3 regions of the Enterobacter asburiae genome follow, and region 3 is predicted to be linked to each of the others. Evidence: riboswitches for the same ligand, from Rfam matches in the RefSeq annotation. Region 3 holds a riboswitch; each other region holds the start of a gene.
The links. Region 3 has a riboswitch for thiamine pyrophosphate ahead of thiM (hydroxyethylthiazole kinase). Riboswitches for the same ligand answer to the same signal wherever they lie in the genome.
Positions count from the first base shown of each region.

Region 1 (6,050 bases), 1.1 Mb from region 3:
GCTCAATAATGATTTCCAGCATCGCGCGGGTTTCCAGCCCCTGGTTGGAGCCAATGGGGGCGCCCAGAGGCATGACGGCGGCGCAGCCGACCTCTTCCAGCCGTTTGCACAGGACAGGGTCGGCGCCACAGTAAGGCAGGACGGTAAACCCTTGCTGCACCAGCTTTTCAGCCGCTTTCAGCGTTTCGATGGGGTCGGGGAGCAGCCAGCGGGCGTCAGGATGAATTTCCAGCTTCAGCCAGCGGGTGCCGAGCGCCTCGCGGGCCAGCTGCGCGGCGAAAATCGCCTCTTCGGCCGTTTTGGCACCGGAGGTGTTGGGCAGCAGCGTGACGCCAGCCTCCAGTAAAGGCGCCAGAATAGCATCGCTGTGATGACGTAGATCCACGCGCTTGAGCGCCAGCGTCACCAGCTGGCTGCCGCTTTCGCGAATGGCATCCACCATCAGCTGCGGCGAGGCGAATTTTCCGGTTCCGGTAAACAGATGTGAATCAAAGACTTTATCGGCAATACGTAACATCTCAGCCCCCTGCGATAACCTGAAACAGCAGGATCTGGTCGCCGTCATTGACCTGCTGATGTTCCCACTGCTCGCGCGGCAGGATCTGTTGATTGAGCGCCAGCGCCGTTCCCGGCTTCAGCTGACGCAGCTTGTCGAGCAGTACCGCAACGGTGAGCCCGTCGTCGCATCTCATCGGCTCATCGTTAAACAGAATGCGCATCGCGGCCTCCGCATACCGGGCAGCGGCTGGCGCGGTGTAACGCCAGATGGCGCCAGCCGCTGGAGCGGGCATCAAACAGCCGCAGCGTATTGCGTTCCGTCTCCATGCCGCTGAGCAGCTTGATGGCTTCCAGCGCCTGCATTGTGCCCATTACGCCGACCACCGGACCAAGAATGCCCGCCGTACGGCAGTTGCGCGCCGGCTCTGCATCATCCGGCCACAGACAGCGATAGCAGCCCTGCGACCACGGCGGGGTCAGGACCATCATCTGCCCGCCGAAACCCACCGCGCTGGCGGTGATAAGCGGCGTATTATTTGCCACGCAGGCGGCGTTAATCGCCTGGCGCGTCGCCATGTTGTCCGTGCAGTCCAGCACCACGTCGGCAAGGGCGACCTCACGGCGCAGGTTTTCACCGCTGAGCCGATCCTGCAGGGCAATCAGCGCGATATCCGGGTTGAGCTGGTTCAGGCGCTGCCGGGTAATTTGCGCTTTTGGCTGGTTGATATCCTCGGTGGTGAAGAGGATTTGTCGCTGCAGGTTGCTGAGGTGAACCTCGTCGTCGTCGGCCAGCACCAGCGTACCGATACCTGCACCAGCCAGATAAAGCGCGGCGGGCGCGCCTAACCCGCCCAAGCCGACAATCAGCACCCGGCTGGCGAGCAGCTTTTGCTGCCCGTCGATGGCGATATCTTCCAGCAGGATCTGACGGCTGTAGCGCATAAAATCACGATCGTTCATCACCCGCTCCTGCCAGCTGTAACAGCTGTTCGGTGGCGAACCGCCAGTCTGCGGCCTGGGTGATGGCGCTGACGACGGCGATACTGCCGACGCCGGTCTCCAGCACCGCCGGGGCGCGTTCAAGGCTGATTCCGCCAATGGCGACGGTAGGGTAATCGACAAGGCGTTTAACGTGACTCGCCAGCTGTGTCAGACCCTGCGGTGCGGAGGACATCTGCTTGGTTTGCGTCGGGAAGACGTGGCCCAGCGCGATGTAAGAGGGACGGGCCGCCAGCGCCACGTCGATCTCCATGTCATCGTGCGTTGAAACGCCAAGACGCAACCCGGCTTCGCGGATAGCGCTCAGATCCGTTGTTTCCAGATCCTCCTGACCCAGGTGCACGCCGTATGCCTGGTGCTTAACGGCCAGCCGCCAGTAGTCGTTGATAAACAGACGGGCATCGTAGCGACGCCCAAGCGCGATGGCGGCAGCCACATCGGCTTCCACCTCGTCATCGCGTTTATCCTTGATGCGCAGCTGGATCGTTCGAACGCCCGCCTTCAGCAGGCGCTCTATCCACTCCACGCTGTCCACCACCGGATAGAGCCCTAAACGGTAGGGGACGGGCGGGAAATCGGGCTTATACATTACGCCTCCTCTTTTTTGAGGTAGATTTCGCCGCCTCTGGCGCGGAAGGTTTCAGACATGTCCGCCATCCCCACTTCAATGGTCTGCGCGGCGGCGTAGTCGCGCACCTCCTGGCTGATTTTCATCGAGCAGAACTTCGGCCCGCACATAGAGCAGAAGTGCGCGACTTTGCCTGATTCCTGCGGCAGGGTCTCGTCGTGATAGGCGCGGGCGGTGAACGGGTCCAGCGCCAGGTTGAACTGGTCTTCCCAGCGGAATTCGAAGCGCGCCTTCGACATGGCGTTATCGCGGATTTGCGCGCCCGGATGGCCTTTGGCCAGATCCGCCGCGTGGGCGGCAATTTTGTAGGTGATCAGCCCCTGCTTCACGTCCTCTTTGTTTGGCAGGCCGAGGTGCTCTTTAGGCGTCACGTAGCAGAGCATGGCGCAGCCGAACCAGCCGATCATCGCCGCCCCAATGCCTGACGTGAAGTGGTCATAGCCCGGCGCGATGTCGGTGGTCAACGGCCCCAGGGTATAGAACGGCGCTTCGTGGCAGTGCTCCAGCTCCTCGGTCATGTTGCGGCGGATCATCTGCATCGGCACGTGGCCCGGGCCTTCAATCATCACCTGCACGTCATACTCCCAGGCGATTTTGGTCAGTTCGCCCAGCGTGTGCAGCTCGGCAAACTGCGCTTCGTCGTTGGCGTCGCGGATCGAGCCCGGGCGCAGACCGTCGCCCAGCGACAGAGAGACATCGTACGCGGCGCAGATTTCGCAGATCTCGCGGAAGTGCTCGTAGAGGAAGTTTTCCTGATGATGTGACAGGCACCACTTCGCCATGATGGAACCGCCGCGCGAGACGATGCCGGTCAGACGCTTCGCGGTCATCGGCACGTAGCGCAGCAGCACGCCCGCGTGAATGGTGAAGTAGTCCACGCCCTGCTCGGCCTGCTCCAGCAGCGTGTCGCGGAACGCTTCCCAGGTGAGGTCTTCGGCAATGCCGTTGACCTTTTCCAGCGCCTGGTAAATCGGGACGGTGCCAATCGGTACCGGGCTGTTACGCAGGATCCACTCGCGGGTTTCGTGAATATAGCGGCCGGTGGAGAGGTCCATTACCGTGTCCGCACCCCAGCGCGTGGACCAGACCAGCTTTTCCACCTCTTCTTCGATGGAGGAGGTGACGGCCGAGTTACCGATGTTCGCGTTGACCTTCACCAGGAAGTTGCGGCCGATAATCATCGGCTCGGATTCCGGGTGGTTGATGTTGGCAGGGATAATCGCGCGGCCTGCGGCCACTTCGTCACGTACAAACTCCGGCGTGATGTTCTCCGGCAGGCGAGCGCCAAAGCCTTCACCCGGATGCTGATAGCGCAGCACTTCGCTACGGATGCGCTCGCGGCCCATGTTTTCGCGGATGGCGATGAACTCCATCTCCGGCGTGACGATGCCCTGGCGCGCGTAGTGCAGCTGGGTCACGCATTTGCCCGCCTTAGCGCGTTTTGGCGTCAGCAGGCCGGTAAAGCGCAGCTCGTCCAGACCGTCGTCGGCCAGGCGCTCTTTAGTGTATGCAGAGCTGCGCACGCTCAGTTCTTCGCAGTCGTTGCGCGCATCAATCCACGGCTGGCGAAGCTTCGCCAGACCCTGTTGGACGTTGATGGCAACATCAGGGTCACCGTACGGGCCGGAGGTGTCGTATACCGGCACGGCTTCGTTGTCTTCATACTGCGGGTTATCTTTGCTGCCGCCGATAAGCGTCGGGCTGAGCTGAATTTCGCGCATTGGGACGCGGATATCGGCCTGCGAGCCGGAAAGATAGATGCGTTTCGAGTTCGGGAAAGCGGTGCCTTCCAGCGTGTCGATGAAGTGTTGGGCCTGTGCGCGCTGTTCGCGGCGGGTCAGTTTTGCAGTAGACATAGCTCATTCCAAAAGTGAAGGACATGGCTTGTCAGACGACGGATGAAGCAAGAGAGGATCGCCCTCAGGCGATACAACAGCAGTGTGACTCTTGTTCCCTTCGCAGGTATTAGCCTGATCAGGTTCCGCGGATCCCGAATTAACGGTCTCAGCCCGCGCTTTCAGGCGCTGGGCACTCCGACAAGAAAAATCCCCCTCGTGAGAGGGGCGAATGGTTGTAAATTACTCGTTAACGATGAAGAACTCAAGCAGGGCGCGCGACGTTCTCTTCGCTACTGATGTTCAAATCGTTGTCCAGCACGAGGGCGATCAGCTTATCTTCCAGCGTGAATCGCTCTTCCAGCGCTTCGCCGAGGTCGGATAGCGCCTGCTGAAACTCAAGATAGTTATCGTGATCGATAGCGTTCTCGAGCGCGGAATCATAGTAATCCATGATCTGCTGGGTGTTGGCTTCCAGCAGCGGATAGAGCTTGCTGGCCGCTAAATAGGGTGTTGTCCCTTCCATTTCGCGGATAATGCGTTCATAAATATTGAAATGGCCGTCGGACAGATAGTCGACCAGGCCCTGACAAAAATCATCCAGCGCTTTTTCATTCAGTCGCATAAACGATTCTTTGCCAGGCTTAATACCGACCAGATTGTAATAAGCCACGAGTAGATGCTTGCGTACATGTAGCCAGCGATCCACCAGTTTGTTACTTCCTCTAACGCGCTCAGTCAGGCTTTCCAGCTGGTTTAACATGGTCGACTCCGCAAAATGTAGGATTGAATCTGCTTATCCAGAATGTAACCACAATGCTAACAACATGTCAGTGAAGCGAAGGTAGTGCAATAGATATGGATCGTATTATTGAAAAATCAGATCTTGGTTGGTGGATCGTCAGTCACGAACAAAAATTATGGCTTCCTGCCGGGGAAATCCCCTATGGCGAAGCTGAGGCGTTCGATCTCGTTGGCCAGCCAGCGCTACAGATCGGCGAGTGGCAGGGTGAACCCGTGTGGTTGATCCAACAGTCCCGCCGCCAGGATATGGGATCCGTGCGCCAGGTGCTGGATCTGGACGTAGGGCTGTTCCAGCTGGCGGGGCGCGGCGTGCAGCTGGCAGAGTTTTACCGCTCGCATAAATACTGCGGCTACTGCGGTCATACCATGCGCCCGAGCAAAACCGAGTGGGCGATGCTCTGCAGCCACTGCCGCGAGCGCTACTATCCGCAGATTGCGCCGTGCATCATCGTCGCTATCCGCCGGGAGGATTCCATCCTGCTGGCGCAGCATACCCGCCATCGCAATGGTATTCACACCGTGCTGGCCGGCTTCGTCGAGGTGGGCGAAACGCTGGAGCAGGCTGTGGCGCGCGAGGTAATGGAGGAGAGCGGAATCAAAGTGAAGAACCTGCGCTACGTCACCTCCCAGCCGTGGCCGTTCCCGCAGTCGCTGATGACGGCATTTATGGCCGAATACGACAGCGGCGAGATCGTTATCGACCAGAAAGAACTTCTGGACGCGAACTGGTATCGCTACGACGATTTACCGCTGTTGCCTCCGCCGGGCACCGTGGCGCGTCGGCTGATAGAAGATACCGTGGCGATGTGTCGGGCCGAGTATGAGTAGTGTTACACTGAGGCCATGACGCTTAAGGAACTGCAAAAATGACCGAACTGAAGAACGATCGTTATCTGCGTGCGCTGCTGCGCCAGCCCGTTGATGTCACCCCGGTGTGGATGATGCGCCAGGCGGGACGCTATCTCCCGGAGTACAAAGCCACGCGCGCGCAGGCGGGCGATTTTATGTCGCTGTGCAAAAACGCCGAGCTGGCCTGCGAAGTGACGCTCCAGCCGCTGCGCCGCTTCCCGCTGGATGCTGCGATCCTCTTCTCGGATATTTTGACCATTCCGGATGCAATGGGCCTTGGCCTGTACTTCGAAACCGGTGAAGGCCCGCGTTTCACCTCCCCAATCAAAAGTAAAGCCGACGTGGATAAGCTGCCGATCCCCGATCCGGAAGGCGAGCTGGGCTACGTGATGAACGCCGTACGCACCATTCGCCGCGAGCTGAAAGGTGAAGTGCCG
Region 1 covers NZ_CP011863.1:3,321,643-3,327,692, reverse strand. The annotation lists gene thiG (thiazole synthase) at 1-517, opposite strand, end outside; gene thiS (sulfur carrier protein ThiS) at 519-719, opposite strand; gene thiF (thiazole biosynthesis adenylyltransferase ThiF) at 703-1,458, opposite strand; gene thiE (thiamine phosphate synthase) at 1,445-2,086, opposite strand; gene thiC (phosphomethylpyrimidine synthase ThiC) at 2,086-3,981, opposite strand; TPP riboswitch at 4,060-4,171, opposite strand; gene ACJ69_RS16070 (Rsd/AlgQ family anti-sigma factor) at 4,226-4,723, opposite strand; gene nudC (NAD(+) diphosphatase) at 4,819-5,592, shown strand; gene hemE (uroporphyrinogen decarboxylase) at 5,631-6,050, shown strand, end outside.
Region 1: it holds a riboswitch for thiamine pyrophosphate, as region 3 does, so the genes downstream of both, thiC (phosphomethylpyrimidine synthase ThiC) here and thiM (hydroxyethylthiazole kinase) in region 3, are expected to answer to the same signal.

Region 2 (6,050 bases), 630 kb from region 3:
CCGAGCCGGCACGACCGGGCATGAGATCCTGAAACCAGAGCATGCCGATCCCGGCAACAATCCCAATAAACACGGCGTTAAACAGCTGCAGCGCCAGCAACGCTTCCCGCGAATGGAAAAGGATCAGCCCCGCGTAGAACAGCACCCCGGCCGCCACGGCGACGATCATCATCCTGCGCTTTCCAAACCGCTTAACGTAGTAACCCGCCAGAATCATTGCCGGGATTTCCAGCCCGGCGGCAGTTCCCATCAAGATCCCCGCAAGCTTGTCCGGAAGGCCCAGATCGCTGCTGATCCACAGCGGCATATCGATGATGTACATGGTGTTGCAGGTCCACATCAGCGTGGAGGCAATAAACAGCATGCGGACGTTTTTGTCCTGCCAGCCGCTCACCTCGGTGACAGGTTTATCCGTCGTCTGTTCGACGCGCGCCACGGACGGCAGCGCGAAGGCAACCAGCACCAGGCTGATGACAAAAATCCCGGCGGCGATGGAAAACATGGTGGTAAAGCCGTAGTTCAAAGCCAGCATGAAGGCCAGCGGCGGGCCAATGACCCACGCAAGCGAAAGCTGGGCGCGCATCACCGAGCTGAACATCACCACTTCACGCGCCGAGTTATCCGCATATTCACGGGCCAGCGCGAACAGCTGCGGCATGGCGGTGTTCGCCAGCGACGCCAGCAGCACGCCGCAGGTAATGAGCGTCAGATAATGACGGTTGAAGGCAAAGAGCAGCGCGTTACCCACGGCCATGGCGCAGCAAAAGAGGATCAGCCTGCGGCGATCGCCCTGGCTGTCCGATCGTTTCGCCAGCGCGAGGCTGACCAGGATCCCGGCAATGGCGTTGACGGTATAAAACAGGCCGACCCAAAACGGCTGCGCCCCCACCTCGCGGCTGAGAAACAGGCTCAGCGTCGGCGCCTGCAGCGCCCCCGCCACGCCCATCATAAAGGCCACCAGCATAAAAGCGGCATACACGCCGTTCAGGCGTCGCCCCATCGTCATCAACCACAGCATGCGCAAGTCCTTGTGAAAGCGAATCGAAATTGGGTGAATAGTAAACGAAAAAAGCCAGCAAAAACATTTTGCTGGCGGGTGATAAGCACCAATACTCAGTCACACATGATCGAGGCGAGTTAGCGGGAAGAGGTCGGGGCTGTAACGTCCCACTGCATCAATTCTTCTAACGTTTTCAGCCGTTGCTCTGCACACCGGCGGGCCAGCCAGGACGATCCCTTTGTCGCTGAAAAGTACTGCTGATAAAACTGACGTGCGGTAGACCTCTTCATAATTTACCTCCTCGCTTCATCGAGGAGAATTATTGGCCTAATATAGGGATAAATAAATTGCTGGTTTTTTGTCAGGAGTTCCCCTTTTATGCCTTCCGGTCGTCTGCAACAACAGTTTATCCGCCTCTGGCAGTGCTGCGAGGGGCAATCGCAGGAGACCACGCTCAACGAGCTGGCTGACCTGCTTAGCTGCTCCCGCCGCCATATGCGCACGCTGCTCAACACCATGCAGCAGCAGGGTTGGTTAAGCTGGGAAGCGGAGGCGGGACGCGGCAAACGCTCGCGGCTGACTTTCCTCTATACCGGGCTGGCGCTGCAGCAGCAGCGTGCGGAAGACCTGCTGGAGCAGGACCGCATCGATCAGCTGGTACAGCTGGTGGGCGACAAAGCCGCCGTGCGCCAGATGCTGGTTTCCCATCTCGGGCGCAGCTTTCGTCAGGGCCGACACATTCTGCGGGTGCTCTACTACCGTCCGATGAAAAATCTTTTGCCCGGCACGGCTTTACGCCGCTCAGAAACTCATATGGCCCGGCAAATCTTCAGCGGCCTGACGCGCATAAATGAGGAAAACGGGGAACTGGAAGCGGATATCGCGCACCACTGGCAGCAGCTTTCCCCGCGCCACTGGCGCTTCTTCTTACGCCCCGGCATCCACTTTCACCACGGCCGCGAGCTGGAAATGCACGACGTCATCGCCTCTCTGGAACGTGCCCGCAAGCTCCCGCTCTACTCGCATATCTCCCGCGTCCACTCGCCCACGGCCTGGACCCTGGATATTGAGCTGTCGCAGCAGGATAAATGGCTTCCCTGGCTGCTGGGCTACGTGCCGTCGATGATTTTGCCCGGCGAGTGGGAATCAATGAACAACTTTGCCAGCCTGCCGATTGGCACCGGGCCCTATTCCGTGTCCCGCAATAACAGCCATCAGCTGAAAATCCGCGCGTTCGATGACTACTTTGGCTATCGGGCGCTGATCGACGAAGTGAACGTCTGGGTATTACCGGATCTCAATGAAGACCTGAGCTGCGGGCTAACGCTTGAAGGCCCCACCACGGGAGAAAAGGCCGTGGAGAGTCGCCTCGAGGAGGGATGTTACTATCTCCTGTTTGACCGCCGCACCCACCGTGGGGCAAACCAGGCCGTTCGCAAGTGGATCAGCCACGTTTTGTCCCCTTCCAATCTGATTTACCATGCGGAAGAGCAGTACCAGACATACTGGTTCCCGGCGTACGGCCTGCTGCCGCGCTGGCACCACGCCCGCCCGGTGCACTGCGACAAACCCGCAGGGCTGGAGTCCATCACCCTGACCTACTACCGCGAGCACGTGGAGCATCGTTTTATCGCCAGAATCATGACCCGGCTGCTGGCAGCCAAGGGGGTCAGGTTAGAGGTCAGGGAAGTGGACTATGACGAATGGCATCAGGGGGAGATCACCAGTGATATCTGGCTCAACAGCGCCAACTTTACCCTGCCGCTCGATTTTTCCCTTTTCTCGCATCTGTATGAAGTCCCGCTGATCCAGCACTGCATCGACCGTGACTGGCAGCAGGACGCCGCCCTGTGGCGCGCGGGCGAAATGAATCTTGCAGCGTGGTGCCAGCAGCTGATGGCCGAGCAGGCGATCGTACCGCTGATCCATCACTGGCTGATGATCCAGGGCCAGCGCAGCATGCGCGGCCTGCGGATGAATACCCTGGGCTGGTTTGATTTTAAATCCGCCTGGTTTGCGCCGCCGGAGCCATAACGCTTTCGTAATATTCACCAAATCATTACAATAGCGCCGTTCTCAACGGGGTGCTGCATCACAGATGTGCGCTGAGATAATACCCGTCGAACCTGATCCGGATAACGCCGGCGAAGGGATTTGAGGCTGTCGCTCAAAATCCTTTGCCACTCAACTTTGAGGTGCAAAGTGTTAAAAAAAGTTCTTCCCCTGCTGGCGCTGTTTGCGCTGCCTGCTTTTGCCAAGCCCGTCCTGACGGTCTACACCTATGACTCCTTCTCTGCCGACTGGGGCCCTGGCCCTGTGGTCAAAAAAGCCTTCGAAGCGGACTGTAACTGCGAGCTGAAGTTCGTGGCGCTGGAAGATGGCGTTTCTCTGCTCAACCGTCTGCGCATGGAAGGGAAAAACAGCAAGGCCGACGTGGTGCTCGGGCTGGATAACAACCTGCTGGAAGCCGCCTCGCAAACCAAACTGTTTGCCAAAAGCGGCGTAGCGGCAGATGCCGTTAACGTGCCGGGCGGCTGGAAAAACGACACCTTTGTGCCGTTCGACTACGGCTACTTTGCTTTTGTTTACGACAAAAATAAGCTGAAAAACCCGCCGAAGAGCCTGAAAGAGCTGGTCGAAAGTGACCAGAAATGGCGCGTGATTTATGAAGATCCGCGCACCAGCACGCCGGGCCTGGGCCTGCTGCTGTGGATGCAAAAGGTCTACGGGGATAAAGCGCCGGAAGCGTGGCAGAAACTAGCCGCCAAAACCGTCACCGTGACCAAGGGCTGGAGCGAAGCCTATGGCCTGTTCCTGAAAGGTGAAAGCGACCTGGTGCTGAGCTATACCACCTCTCCGGCCTACCACATTATCGCCGAGAAGAAAGATAACTATGCTGCGGCTAATTTTGCTGAAGGGCACTATCTGCAGGTGGAAGTCGCCGCGCGTACCGCCGCCAGCAAACAGCCGGAGCTGGCCGAGAAGTTCCTGAAGTTTATGGTTTCACCGGGGTTCCAGAATGCCATCCCGGCTGGTAACTGGATGTATCCGGTCACTAACGTTACCCTGCCCGCAGGTTTCGAGCAGTTGACCAAACCAAACACCTCGCTGGAGTTTTCGCCGCAGCAGGTCGCCGCGCAGCGTGCAGCATGGGTAAGTGAATGGCAACGCGCCGTCAGCCGTTGATTCCCGGCTGGTTACTTCCCGGGCTGCTCGCCGCCACAGTGATGGTGGTGGTCAGCCTGGGGGCTTTTCTTGCACTGTGGTTCAACGCGCCAGAGAGCGACCTGCTCGCCCTCTGGCACGACAGCTACCTCTGGCACGTTATCCGGTTCTCCTTCTGGCAGGCGTCTCTCTCAGCCCTGCTGTCGGTGCTCCCGGCTATTTTTCTTGCGCGCGCCCTGTATCGGCGGCGTTTTCCCGGCAGGCTGGCACTGCTGCGCCTGTGCGCCATGACGCTGATCCTGCCCGTGCTGGTGGCGGTATTTGGTATTCTGAGCGTTTACGGTCGCCAGGGCTGGCTGGCTTCGCTGTGCGGCCAGCTTGGTCTGGAATGGTCATTCTCTCCTTACGGCCTGCGGGGCATTCTGCTGGCGCACGTGTTTTTCAATATGCCGATGGCAACGCGCCTCTTTTTGCAGGCGCTGGAGAATATTCCCGGCGAACAGCGCCAGATTGCTGCCCAGCTCGGCATGCGCGGCGTGTCGTTCTTCCGCTTTGTCGAATGGCCGTGGCTGCGCCGCCAGATCCCGCCCGTCGCGGCGTTAATCTTCATGCTCTGCTTTGCCAGCTTTGCCACCGTGCTGTCGCTCGGCGGCGGGCCGCAGGCCACCACCATTGAGCTGGCGATTTACCAGGCGCTGAGTTACGACTACGATCCCGGTCGCGCCGCGCTGCTGGCGATGGTGCAGATGGCGTGCTGCCTTGTGCTGGTGCTGTTGAGCCAGCGGCTGAGTAAAGCCATTCCCCCTGGCAGCAATCAAATAACCGGCTGGCGCGATCCGCAGGACAGCCTGCACAGTCGCGTCACCGATTTTATCCTGATCGCGCTGGCGCTTCTGCTACTGCTGCCGCCGCTGATGGCCGTTATCGTTGACGGACTGAACCTCAATCTCATCTCCGTCCTGCAACAGCCCGTCCTCTGGCAGGCGACCTGGACCTCGCTGCGTATCGCGCTGGCGGCAGGGTTACTGTGCGTCATGCTGACCATGATGCTGCTGTGGAGCAGCCGCGAACTCTACGCGCGGCAGGCCCAAAAGGCCGGACAGGCGCTGGAGCTGACGGGCATGCTGATTCTGGCGATGCCGGGCATCGTGCTGGCGACGGGCTTCTTTTTACTGTTCAACAGCACCGTCGGCCTGCCGGAAAGGGCCGATGGCATCGTGATTTTCACCAACGCCCTGATGGCCATTCCCTACGCGCTCAAAGTGCTGGAAAATCCGATGCGCGACGTCAACAGCCGCTACGGTTTGCTGTGCCAGTCGCTGGGCATGCAGGGCTGGCAGCGGCTGAAGGTGGTCGAGCTCCGCGCGCTAAAACGCCCGCTGGCGCAGGCGCTGGCGTTTGCCTGCGTGTTGTCGATTGGGGATTTTGGCGTGGTGGCTCTCTTTGGCAATGACGATTTCCGCACGCTGCCATACTGGCTCTATCAGCAGATCGGCTCTTATCGCAGTCAGGACGGCGCGGTCACCGCGCTGTTACTGCTGCTGCTGTGCTTTGCCTTATTTACCGTTATCGAAAAACTTCCGGGGCGTGATGTTAAAACTGACTGATGTAACCTGGCTTTACCAGCATCTGCCGATGCGCTTCACGCTCTCCGTGCGTCAGGGGGAGACGATCGCCGTACTTGGCCCAAGCGGCGCGGGAAAAAGCACGCTGCTTAATCTGATTGCGGGTTTTCTGCAGCCGGCAAGCGGCGCGATCGTCATTAACAATCAAGACCATACCCACACGCCGCCCGCAAAACGTCCTGTCTCAATGCTGTTTCAGGAAAACAACCTGTTTACCCACCTGACGGTGCGGCAAAACATCGCGCTGGGAATGCATCCGG
Region 2 covers NZ_CP011863.1:2,826,066-2,832,115, forward strand. The annotation lists gene ACJ69_RS13675 (sugar efflux transporter) at 1-1,018, opposite strand, end outside; gene sgrT (glucose uptake inhibitor SgrT) at 1,138-1,290, opposite strand; gene sgrR (HTH-type transcriptional regulator SgrR) at 1,379-3,034, shown strand; TPP riboswitch at 3,071-3,171, shown strand; gene thiB (thiamine ABC transporter substrate binding subunit) at 3,203-4,186, shown strand; gene thiP (thiamine/thiamine pyrophosphate ABC transporter permease ThiP) at 4,162-5,772, shown strand; gene thiQ (thiamine ABC transporter ATP-binding protein ThiQ) at 5,756-6,050, shown strand, end outside.
Region 2: it holds a riboswitch for thiamine pyrophosphate, as region 3 does, so the genes downstream of both, thiB (thiamine ABC transporter substrate binding subunit) here and thiM (hydroxyethylthiazole kinase) in region 3, are expected to answer to the same signal.

Region 3 (6,050 bases):
GCTAATTTACCTTTAGCAGGATAGTAAATGAAGGTGTATAACCCTTGTGAATAAACCTTTGCCTGAGGCTCGTTTTCATCCAGCGCGCCTAATACTCCGTCAACATCTAATATCTCACCTCTAATCGTAATTTTCATTCCTCCCCATTTAAAGGCGTGCGTTGATTTAGCTGCCTGAGCATGTTGTTTCGCATCTTTCTTAGCCCAGATTCCCGTACCCGCAGCGGCATCACGCGCGTTCGCCCATGCTGCATTTTGTGCGGCTTCATTGTAGGCATTCTGGCGGTTTTGCTCAGCGAGGTAGCAGGTATCTTTGCTAATCCCCTGAAGCTCGCAATCGGCCATGCGCTGAGCAGATGAAGTACACGCAGAAAGAAGGATGGCAGCACCAGCTATTAATACCGCCAGTAGTGACTTTTTCATTTCAAAAATACCTTAGATAAAATATGTACGATAGAAGGATATTTAATTGACGCAAATATAATAAGCCTGATACATACTACCTAACCATGCGCCAACGATAATAAGCATTAGGTACAATATTACGGAGATAACAATGTATTTTCTCATGCTGCTTGTTTATTAAAAACCAATCCCTACGCCGACTGAAGCACCCATGTTATTCGCGCTATCATCAGAGAAGCTCACTTTAGCAACCATATGTTTGTTAAAGTTAACAGAGGCCCAACCGCTAAAGCGCTTTCACCGTTGTAAGTCGCCCCGCCAGCCGAGAACATTACGCGCTGATTCGTTTGCACCTGAGGTAAACCGGCCATCGCCATCGCGCCGCTGATACCTGCGTTTGCTTCCTTCTTATTATTATCGACTTCCTCATGCAGCGATTTAAATTGCTGGTTAGTGTTGTTATTCAGTGCCTGTAATGTCTGTTTGGTTGCCTGCAGCTCCTGAGCCTCGGCCATAAGAGCCTGGCTATTAGTAGCGACTTTAGCCTGTGTTGCCGTGTCTACCTGCGTTCGTGTCACGGTGGTCGTCATGCCATTTTTTCCATCTTTGCCGTCTTTACCATTCGCTCCGTCACGTCCGTTAATTCCGGCAACGCCCTGTGCACCTGTCGCGCCGGTATCGCCTTTATCACCTTTCGCACCATCTTTTCCATCTACGCCGTTAGTTGGTTTTGGTGCATTCTCAAGAGCTAACAGGCGGCCATCTTGCATACCGTTAGTCGCTTCAACAGTTGCAAGGCGACTATCTTGCACAGCGTTAACAGTTTCAATATTAGTAATTGCAGTTACGTTAGTCAGCACGCCCTGTAACGCCGCAACACCTTTTTTATTAGCGGTATCAGCAAGGGCACCAGCTAACTTAGCGTCCTGATCGACGTTAGAAACCGTAGTTTGAAGAGAGGAAATATTAGCGGTGTTAGTACTGATATTACCTTTGCTTACGTCAATCTCGTCTTGCAAACGATCGCGATCACCTTGCAAGTTATAGATCTGCCCATCTTGCCTTACGTTATCCCCATTAATGTTATCCAGATTATAAGCGGTGTTATCAGTGCCCTGAATCTGAATAGAAGTACCTGGATTGTTGACATTATCATTAAGATTTATGTCTACATTAGCTGCATTAGCTACATTCATTGAACCAGAGAAAATAACGCTAAGCGCAAAAACAGTAATTTTAGTAACTCTCATTTAAAAGCTCTCACCACTTAAAAAATTAATAAAAAAGTAAGGGCGCTATCCTGGCGGGATGTCATAACTTCTTGTTATGCGTTAATGAAATCATGGTTGGTTACTGCGATTTTGGTTTAATCGCTTATTTTGCAACGCGTAGTAACTATCTAATATTGTGTAATAATTAATATTGATCTAAATCATAAACGACATGAATGATTAAAGTCGCTGGATGTGGTTGGGTAAGGATTATTTCAATGTTTACATTAACTTATGATGCGCATGGTTGATGCTTGTTTTGCTGGTAAGCTATTGATTGAAGGATCAATGTTTAATAAAGATGGATGTTTAAACCCGGTGCTTATTGTTTCAAGCGAAACAAGCGATCGTAATTAATGAAAGTGAAAGTCAATGGATCACAAACTAAAAAAATTTTGTTTGTGTGGATAATTATCTCAGTGATGAATCGGGTCGTGTTTTTAGGAGGTAATGAATATGTTATAACGGATGGCGTTATATTAAATAGATAAGCGTAATGTCTTTGCAATTATCAGAGTTGTTCTCCTCATTCCAGGTATCATAACGCAGAACCTGTAGTCTTGGACGAAGAATCGAAACCCAAAAGTGCACGCTTGCTTCAGCAGGCAACTTACCCTAATCTGGCAAAATGTAAGTTAATTCTTACCCAATGACTCGGGGTGCCCTTCTTCGTTGAAGGCTGAGAAATACCCGTATTACCTGATCTGGATAATGCCAGCGTAGGGAAGTCAGATGCCTTCCTGGTCATCGCTTCTTCACGCAAGGCAGGAGCGAACCCATGCAGCCTGACCTGCTCGATTTACACGTTTTACACCACTTCCGAACCCGTTCTCCGCTGACCCACTGTATGACCAACGATGTCGTACAGACCTTTACGGCCAACGTTTTGCTGGCGCTTGGCGCATCACCCGCGATGGTGATTGAGGCCGAAGAGGCTGAACAGTTCGCCGCCATCGCCGATGCGCTCCTGATTAACGTTGGCACGCTGACCTCGCCGCGTGCCCAGGCGATGCGTCGGGCAATAGAAAGCGCGGTGGCTGCAGACAAGCCCTGGACGCTGGACCCGGTTGCTGCGGGCGCCCTGACGTTCCGCACCCGTTTTTGCCATCAAATCCTTGCCCTGAAACCGGCCGCCATTCGCGGCAATGCCTCTGAAATTCTTGCCCTTGCCGGAATGAGCGCGGGCGGGCGCGGCGTTGATACGACCGATACCGCAGCCAGCGCGGTGCCTGCCGCGCAGGCTTTGGCGCGTCAGACGAATGCAATTGTCGTGGTCACGGGAGAAGTGGATTACATCACCGACGGACAACGCACACGCACGGTTACGGGCGGCGATCCGTTGATGACGCGCGTAGTGGGAACTGGATGCGCGCTTTCTGCCGTTGTGGCGGCGAGCTGTTCGCTGCCGGGCGACCGGATGGATAACGTCACCGCCGCCTGCGGATGGATGAAGCGAGCCGGAACGGTGGCCGTTGCGCAGTCGCGTGGCCCGGGCAGTTTTGCCAGCGCGTTCCTCGACGCGCTCTACACGCTGGAGGAGCAGGCATGAAGCGGATTAACGCCCTGACCATTGCCGGCACCGATCCCAGCGGTGGCGCTGGGATCCAGGCTGACCTCAAAACCTTCTCGGCCCTTGGCGCGTACGGCTGCTCGGTCATTACCGCGCTGGTGGCGCAAAACACGCGCGGCGTGCAGTCGGTCTACCGTATCGATCCGGATTTTGTTGCCGCGCAGCTGGATTCGGTATTCAGCGACGTGCGCATCGATACCACCAAGATCGGCATGCTGGCCGAGACGGACATTGTGGAAGCGGTGGCCGAGCGGCTTAAGCGCTATCAGGTGCAAAACGTGGTGCTGGATACCGTCATGCTGGCTAAAAGCGGCGATCCGCTGCTCTCCACCTCCGCCGTGGAGACGCTGCGTACAAAGCTACTGCCGCAGGTGGCGCTTATCACGCCTAATCTTCCGGAAGCCGCCGCGCTGTTAGGCACATCGCACGCGCAAACTGAACGCGAGATGAAAGCACAGGGGAACGCGCTGCTGGCGATGGGCTGCGGGGCGGTGCTGATGAAGGGCGGTCATCTTGACGACGCTGAAAGCCCGGACTGGCTCTTTACCCGCGATGGCGAAGTACGTTTTACCGCTCCGCGCGTGCAGACCAAAAACACCCACGGCACGGGCTGTACGCTCTCCGCCGCGCTGGCGGCGCTGCGCCCGCGGCATGACGGCTGGGCCGATACGGTGCGCGAAGCGAAAATCTGGCTCTCGGCGGCGCTGGCAAAAGCCGATACTCTGGAAGTGGGTCACGGTATTGGGCCGGTTCATCATTTTCATGCATGGTGGTAACCCAGTATACTGGCAGGAAACACCACGCCTGAGAAAACAGAGATGGAACAAGCGCATACCCGGTTAATCGCTCAACTGAATGAACGGATCGCCGCGCCTGACAACACGCCGCTGTACCTGAAATTTGCCGAAACGGTAAAAAACGCGGTGCGCAGCGGGGTGCTGGAGCACGGGAATATTTTGCCCGGCGAGCGCGATCTGAGCCAGTTAACCGGGGTGTCGCGCATCACCGTGCGAAAGGCGATGCAGGCGCTGGAGGAAGAGGGCGTGGTGACGCGCTCCCGTGGCTATGGCACGCAAATCAACAACATCTTTGAATATTCGCTGAAAGAGGCGCGCGGTTTTTCCCAGCAGGTAGTGCTGCGCGGTCAAAAGCCCAATACGCTGTGGGTCAACAAGCGGGTGGTGAAGTGCCCGGAAGAGGTCGCAAACCACCTGTCTATACCTCCGGACAGTGAGGTCTTTTTGCTCAAGCGCATTCGCTATGTGGATGACGATGCGGTGTCGATTGAAGAGTCCTGGGTGCCGGTTGGCCTCATTCCCGATCCCGATGCGATTGGCATTTCGCTGTACGATTACTTCCGCAGTCAGAATATTTTTCCGCAGCGCACCCGTTCACGGGTTAGCGCCCGAATGCCGGACAGCGAGTTTCAGTCGCACATTAAGATGGACGAAAAAATACCGGTGCTGGTGATCAAGCAGGTTGCGCTTGACCAACAGCACCGGCCGATTGAGTACAGCATCAGCTACTGCCGCAGCGATCTATACGTCTTTGTATGCGAGGAATAATTCGTCGCGAGTCGGGGCGCAGTCCCCGCCGCGGTGGCTGACTACCCAGGACGCCACGGCATTCCCCAGCAGAACGGCATCTGCCAGTGACCATCCCGCCGCCAGCCCGGCAAGCGTGCCGCCCGCGTGGCTGTCGCCAGCGCCAATGGTATCCACAACCGTTGCCGGAAACGCCGGAACAACGCCTGAGGCATTACCGTCATACCACGCGGCGCCGTCTTTATCATGGCGCACAATCAGCGCGGCGCCGAAGCGATGCTGCCACTCCACACCCAGGTTTTCAGCCGCTACACCCAGCCGTTCGGCTGCGATCCCCGCTTCCTGACGATTGAGCGACACGATCGGCCTGCAGGCCATAATCCGCGCCATCAGCGCGTCGGGAATATCCGCGATGCGGGGGCCGAAATCGATAAATGCCGTCACGTCCTGCAACCCCTCCAGCCAGCGTGTCAGCAGCTCGCCGCACGGCGAAGCCAGCTGATAGCCGGATAAATAGACCAGGCTGTTCGACGGGATGTTAAGCACATCAAGCCAGCGCTGCTGCCACTGGTTCTCCACGCCGCTAAAGGACATGAAGGTGCGCTCGCCGTCTGGCTCCACCAGCGCCAGGCACCAGCCGTTATCGCCGGTTTCGGCCGCAATGGCGCTGTGCAGATCCTGCTTCGCCATGGCGTTGCGAATAATATCCGCCCAGACGCCGTGACCGACGGGCAGGGCGTTTTGCGACGCAATGCCGAGCCGTTTCAGGGCGATGGCAATGTTTAGCGCGCAGCCGCCAATATTAACGCCCTGCTGTTTGAGCTCGATATCGCACCCGCGCCAGGGCAGGGCGTAGGCGTCGGCGATGACGTCAATCACCGCCGCGCCCAGCACCGTCACTGGTCGCGCGGCGTGCAGGGTGTCGAGACGTTGGGCAAATGAATTCATACGCCCTCCCTTTGCTCCCGGTAGTGCAGCAGTTTCTCGCAATAGAGGCCGAAATCGAGCCGGTTGACGGCGTCGAGTTCGGCTTTGAGCGTCGGGTCAATCGCCTGCACGCCGTGGAGCGCACCGCAGATGGCCGTCGCCATTGCGCCAATGGTGTCGGTATCGCCGCCCAGATTGGCGCATAAAATGGCGCAGCGGTTTGGATCGGTTTCCGCCAGTTCGACCATCGCAATGGCCGCCGGAACGGACTCAATGGTGCTGGTTCCGGCCCCCACGAGCTGGTACACCTGCTCGCTGGCGGACTCAACCCCGT
Region 3 covers NZ_CP011863.1:2,200,925-2,206,974, reverse strand. The annotation lists gene ACJ69_RS10810 (hypothetical protein) at 1-422, opposite strand, end outside; gene ACJ69_RS25735 (YadA-like family protein) at 644-1,654, opposite strand; TPP riboswitch at 2,321-2,418, shown strand; gene thiM (hydroxyethylthiazole kinase) at 2,454-3,224, shown strand; gene thiD (bifunctional hydroxymethylpyrimidine kinase/phosphomethylpyrimidine kinase) at 3,221-4,021, shown strand; gene ACJ69_RS10790 (GntR family transcriptional regulator) at 4,064-4,810, shown strand; gene ACJ69_RS10785 (PfkB family carbohydrate kinase) at 4,784-5,737, opposite strand; gene ACJ69_RS10780 (ADP-ribosylglycohydrolase family protein) at 5,734-6,050, opposite strand, start outside.